2 linked regions of the Microscilla marina ATCC 23134 genome follow. The main gene of each other region encodes a partner of the protein of the gene in region 2 in a complex. Links are inferred from orthologs where the notes say so. Each region holds a gene or a part of one and is shown on either strand. Other genes may lie near its edges. The genes, in order: prfA and prmC.

Evidence for each region.
Region 1: the proteins of prmC (region 2) and prfA are in contact, whole or in part, in a crystal structure (PDB 2B3T), measured with the Escherichia coli proteins. The link is inferred for Microscilla marina ATCC 23134 from one-to-one orthologs.

What each region holds. Positions count from the first base shown.
Region 1 is NZ_AAWS01000009.1:5,516-8,744, forward strand. What follows is about bases 205-3,096. They hold prfA (peptide chain release factor 1), read left to right. Parts: upstream 205-1,061; coding sequence 1,062-2,132; downstream 2,133-3,096. Other genes in these bases: M23134_RS09485 (YfiR family protein), read right to left, coding at 205-575; M23134_RS09495 (isoaspartyl peptidase/L-asparaginase family protein), read left to right, coding at 2,812-3,096. Outside these bases: more of M23134_RS09485, read right to left, coding at 33-204; more of M23134_RS09495, read left to right, coding at 3,097-3,229. UniProt on the Escherichia coli protein: Peptide chain release factor 1 directs the termination of translation in response to the peptide chain termination codons UAG and UAA.
Region 2 is NZ_AAWS01000001.1:148,631-151,853, reverse strand. What follows is about bases 328-3,213. They hold prmC (peptide chain release factor N(5)-glutamine methyltransferase), read right to left. Parts: upstream 2,261-3,213; coding sequence 1,394-2,260; downstream 328-1,393. Other genes in these bases: M23134_RS00540 (AI-2E family transporter), read left to right, coding at 3,113-3,213; M23134_RS00550 (adenosylcobinamide-GDP ribazoletransferase), read left to right, coding at 457-1,218. Outside these bases: M23134_RS00555 (DEAD/DEAH box helicase), read right to left, coding at 1-43; more of M23134_RS00540, read left to right, coding at 3,214-3,223. UniProt on the Escherichia coli protein: Methylates the class 1 translation termination release factors RF1/PrfA and RF2/PrfB on the glutamine residue of the universally conserved GGQ motif, i.e. on 'Gln-235' in RF1 and on 'Gln-252' in RF2.

The sequences.
Region 1 (3,229 bases), on a different replicon or contig from region 2:
ATAAATAACTACATTTTGTATGATTATGTTTGCTATTTACCCATTACTGGAATGGCAAATCTTTTCAAGTTTCGTGAGACAATCAAGCCACGGTTTGCCGTAGCGTTTTGGTTAAGCTCAAATCGCCATCTACCGTTCCTAAGAACAAAATTGATACCACTTCCCGATTGAGCCATTCCACGCTTTTCGGTAACTACCAGCATGGGGGAACGGGGAAAACTTTGATTGATAGTAGGTAAATAAGAACTTTTTGAACTTGGAATAAACAGTATGTGACAATTGTTGATTTGAGACAAGCTGCCAAACCTCTTAATAACAATCCTTTGTCTTTTCATTCCAGCTGTCTTTCGTGCAGCCATCTTTTGTAATTCGCGTATGATAGGTGAGTTGCCTAATACACCAATTACAAAATCTCCTGATTGATAGTTTTTAGGCCATTTGATGAGCTTGGTAAAATTATAGATAAACACTGTATGAAACCTATAATCTCTGATTTGTGCCGATGCATTGAAAGCAAGACTAGAGAAGAGCATTGACAGAAGAACAACAAGTGCACTTATTTTTACACTTTTCATTGGGAATACTATGTATTTAGTCCGAAAATTTGTTTAAAACTTATTCGCATAGTTAAGGCATAGTTGTATTTTTGCTGAAAAAAATACAACTATCTGTGCAAAAGTATTGAAATACCATCAAACACGCAACTTTACCCATTGGTTTTCGTATGGTGGAAGTTACACTTGTACCAAATATCTTACAAAAACAATTCTCATGAATATTATGAAATTTGCTCTGTTTTAGTTATACCCCTTTTTCCCTCCCTAAATGTACAAAAAGCTGCACAATTTAACACCTGTAATTGCTTATATTTTGCAATTATGATGGTAAACAGCTCTTTTTAGTGTTTTTTAAGCTAAAACCAATTTTTAATTTTATTTTCAAAATAAATAACAAAATCTATAATAATGTTCTCACCTGTTCATGCACAGGTGTGAGTACTTGTTTTTATATTTGCGTTATTTTTTTGAATTTTGAGTAGTTTTCATACATAAAAATATATTATGATTGACAAGTTAGAAGCAATCAAAGAAAGATTTGATGAAGTAGGTCAGTTGATCGTAAAGCCTGAAACTATACAAGACATGGACTTGTATACCAAGCTGACTAAAGAATATAAAGACTTAGAAAAAGTTGTTGAAAAGTATAATGAATATAAGATTGTACTAGAGAATATAGATACTTCCAAAGAAATTTTGTCAACTGAAAAAGATCCTGAAATGAAGGAAATGGCAAAAATGGAACTGGAAGAGTTAAATCCTCAAAAAGAGAAAATAGAGGAAGAGTTAAAAACGCTATTGATTCCCAAAGATCCAAATGATAGTAAAAATGTGATTCTTGAGATTCGTGGTGGAGCCGGAGGCGATGAAGCAGCTATTTTTGCGGGTGATTTGCTAAGAATGTATCAACGATTTGCTGAAAAACGAAAGTGGAAGTTTGAATTAATGGACTTTACTGATGGTAGTTCGGGCGGTTTCAAGGAAGTAGTGTGTTCTATTTCAGGTGAGGACGTGTATGGAATGATGAAGTATGAGTCGGGAGTACACCGAGTACAACGTGTGCCTGCTACCGAAACTCAAGGACGAGTGCATACATCAGCAGCCAGTGTGGCAGTATTGCCCGAAATGGAAGACGTAGAGGTAAACATTGACCCAAGTGATGTAAGAAGTGATTATTTCTGTTCGTCAGGACCTGGTGGACAGTCTGTCAACACTACTTATTCAGCGGTTCGTCTTACTCATATTCCTACGGGCATTGTGGTATCTTGCCAAGATGAAAAATCACAGATTAAGAACAAAGCTAAAGCAATGAAAGTGCTGCGCTCTAAATTGTATGAAATTGAGTTATCGAAACAGCAAGAAGAGTTAGGTGCACAGCGTAAGTCAATGGTAGGAAGTGGTGATAGGTCAGATAAAATCCGTACTTATAATTATCCACAAGGAAGGGTTACAGATCATCGCATCAAATATACTGTACACAACTTGCCCAACGTGATGGATGGTGAAATTGCTGATTTTATCGAGAGCTTGCGTTTGGCAGATAATGCTGAAAAAATGAAGTCAGGCACCACCTAAATTGTATTTTTAGCTGATTTTACAAACTGTTTATTGCAATACTAAATTCCTATGAGTATTCATTCATAATGTTGATTAAAGCTCTTGAATTCCTCCCTTCAAGGGTTTTAGTCATCATTGAATGTCCTTTGCATAATAGTTTCAGTTTAAAACTCGTTGGGTTTAATTGTGGCGTGTGGACTGATTTACTAAGTAGCCTTGATGGAGCTACAGCAACTGTGATGGCAAAAACCAACCAACCTTCCTTTGTTTCTATACAGCTTTATACTTGTGATATAGACTCACCTTTAGACATTCTGATTGTTTAAAAAAAGTGGTTGGTTAGGCAATATTTTCACTATGAATTAGACAATACCTATAGGGTAAATTATAGGCAATGCCACATAAAATAACTCAGTACTGAAAGTTTTAAATAAGAAGCTTTTTTTGAGTTAAAAAAAGCTTCTTTATGCAAATTAGCTGCACAAAATTATAGAATTATAGTGGAATAACATATCTTTGAACGAATGCATAAAATAAATACAATAAAATGTATAAGTGCTTTTGTACCTGGCTTTTTTGCTGGATTATGTTAAAGCCAGATATTTAGGGCATAGAATATGCATACAAGAGAATCACAAAGAATTTAAATTAATAGATACTATTACCTAAGCATAGTAGCTTAAAACTTATAGTAAGCATGTCGAATTTCGCCATTGTTGTACATGGAGGTGCAGGAACAATTACTCCTGATTTATATACAGCCGAGATCGAGAAAGGAATCCGCGATACTTTATACGAAGCAGTAGAAGCTGGATATTACCTGCTGGGAGATGGCGAGGCGGCAGTCAATGTGGTAAGCCATGTTGTAATGGTGCTCGAAAACTCCCCTTTTTTTAATGCAGGCAAAGGTGCTGTATTTACAAATGACGGAACACACGAGCTAGAAGCAGCTATTATGAATGGGGCAGACCTAAACGCAGGAGCTGCCTGTGGAGTAAAGAATGTACGCAACCCGGTAGTGTTGGCTCGTAAAATTATGGAAAAGTCGGGGCATGTATATTTACATGGGAAAGGTGCCGAGGAGTTTGGGCGATTATACCATGTGGCTTTCGAAC
Region 2 (3,223 bases):
GTAAAATTTCCGAGCGCAATCCAATTTCTTCAAATGTTTGCATATATTACATTAATTCACCTTTCCTCAATTTCTTTTTGAATCAAAAATGGGTTGGGTAAATGTGTTAGTAAAAATTGTCTCAATATGCTCATTCGTTGAAATGAATGCCGTAAATGATTTTGGTGATTGAATAGTCTGATAATATCCAATTTTAAAATCCCAAAAGAGTCTTTTGAGACAATCTTTGAATTATTTTAAAGTGCAAATCTACAAGGAGTTTTGTACAAATACCTAAGAAAGTAAGTCTTTTTATCAAAATTGAGAGAATAAAACGCATTATCTTTATATAGTGCTATAATTTATTTGATTATTATCAGATAAACTTGTTTGTATCCAATGTGCTTTCAGTTGTAAGACTTAATGCTAAATTTGCGGCTGTATGTTTAGGCTTATTTTGCAACTTAAAAAAATACCATGCGAACTCAATTTCATATTTTCCTGACAGCAGTGATGTACTATACCCGTATTCCGGTATACCATTGGGTAGATTATTCTGAGAAATACCTCAACCGTGCTACAGTTTATTTTCCTGTGATAGGATGGTTGGTAGGTGGTTATACTGCATTGATTTATTTTTTGTGTCAATTGGTATTCCCCGCCGAACTCTCACTTTTGCTTAGCATGGTAGCAGGTATTCTTATGACGGGGGCTTTTCACGAAGATGGCTTTGCCGATGTTTGCGATGGCTTTGGGGGCGGCTGGAACCAAGCCAAGATTCTAACGATTATGAAAGACTCCAGGGTAGGTGCTTTTGGTTCCATTGGTATGATAATGATGTTTTTGGTAAAGTTTTTTAGCCTGAAAGCACTGGTGCCTGAAATGCACGTTGTACCTGTGCTCATTATTGGCCATACTTTGAGTCGTTATACAGCCCTTACCTTTTTGTTTACCCACCGCTACGTGCGAGAAAACGAAGACAGTAAAGCCAAGCCTATTGCCAAGAACAAACCCAACCTAAAACAATTAATAGTAGCCACCTTATTTGGGCACCTGCCTATGCTTTTGTTTTACCCACTGTGGTCTGCTTTTTTGGTGTTAATCCCCCTGTTTTTACTAAAACAATACTTGGGCTGGTACTTCAAAAAATGGATTGGAGGTTACACAGGTGACTGCCTTGGGGCCACCCAACAACTGGCAGAGGTGGCGATATATATGTTTTTTATTGCCTGGCTTTAATTCAGTGATTATCCAATGTTGTTTTCTTTGCGAAGCTTTTCGCCTTTAGCTCTAAGTTTCACCTCTTGACAATGGCTTGCCTGAATATTTTTTTAAGGTCGGAGAAAACAACACTGGTTGCCTTACTCCCATATACATGGGCATTCCAGAACATCATATATTCCTCATGAAAATACTAACCACTCAACCCCACTGCTTTTACCATTCTATCTTTACCAAATAAATCTTTGCGTACTTCTACCTCCTGAAAACCTTGTTGTTCTATCATTTTTTTGGTGATGGCTCCAAACTGTTCGTTGATTTCAAAATAAAGTGCCCCTTGGGGTTTAAGCTTTTGTCGGGCAACCTGGGTAATGGCTTCATAAAACAGCAAAGGCTCGTTTTGGGGCACAAACAAAGCAAGGGCAGGTTCGTGTTTTAGTACATTTTCGTGCATTTGGGCTTGCTCAGCAGGGGTGACATAAGGTGGATTACTTACAATAACGTCTAGCGATTGGTCGGCAAAATGAGTAAATGAAGGGGCTAAAATATTGTGTGCTATCCATTGAATATTTACTTTATTTAAGGCTGCATTTTGCTGGGCAATGGTCAGTGCCTCATTTGATACATCGAGTGCATTTACTTGAGCCTGGGGCATGTTTTTAGCAAGTGTTACTGCAATGCAACCGCTTCCAGTACCAATATCCAGCAAAGTAAGGGGCTGGCTTTGGAAGTCTTGTATGATCCAGGCAACCAGTTCTTCGGTTTCAGGACGCGGAATAAGTACTCCAGGCTTTACCCGAAAGGGTAATCCATAAAACTCGGCTTGTTTTGTTATGTATTGAATAGGTTCATATTGCTGGAGACGCCTTAGGGCATTGTCGAGCACCTGTAGCACTTGTGGGATTGTTTGAATGGGCTGATTTATCAAAACCTGCATTTTATCCAACTGAAACAGGTGCTCTAGTAGTAAGAAAGCCATAGATTGGGCTTCGGTAGCAGGGTAATAAGGCAATAGTGCTTGGCGACACTGATCAAATAATTGTTTAGCTTCTCTGTCCATGTAATTTATTGAGGCTTATTTTTGGCAGGCAAAAATAGAAAACCTTTACACAAAATAGGGTAAGTTTGAATAATAGTAAATGACAGAACAGCGTCGGTACTCACGATCAACTCGTTGATTTTTTTATTTGATGAGTGCATTTTTGCGTTGGCTCAAGCAAAAAAAAGCGTAAAGATGATTAAATCTCTACGCTTTTTGTTTTTTCGAAGGTTCAATAATTTTATTGCATTGTCTGGTATCAGAGATACAACCGATTAAAGGATGTGGTTGTAAAGGATAGTGCATATTAAAACTTAAAAGGATGTACTGGTTAAGGGTTTGGGCGATAACTGAGTTATCAGGATTCACTTGTAACAATGCCGATAGCAGTAAAAAATGACAAGCGCCTATATTTTTTTTCAAAAAAAAATAAAATTATTTCTCACAGAGGTAAATAAACTTATCAAAACCTGGGTTACCAATCAAAGTTATATCAATTAAGAGACATAAAATCAATAAGTTATGTTAATGTTAGCATAACTTGCTATTTTTCTAAGCTACAGTTTTTGGTGCCTGATATTTATTTATAACTTTATTAAAAATTATTGATTTAACAATAAAAACTCATCTCGGCTTTTAATAATGAGCTGCAAATCATTCAAAAAATAGAGACGAGCTCCAGGTTTTATGACGCATACTCTGACTATTTTTTTAAAAACACCCGCATCTACTTAAAGGTTATGTCCTTATACAACAGACCAGAACCTCATAAAATTGGTGGTGGGGACGCGAATCAGGGCAAAAAATAGTATAGGTAAGAATAGTTTGATTGTACCATGTAATTAAAAATTTAATTTGTAACTCACTTTATACATGTTTTTACTACACAGAGCCACTCTTAATTTATTGTTTATAGTGCTTGTCGCAATCGTAATAGGGTGGGTGTTTTCTGACATTGTTATTTACCTGCTCATATCACTGATT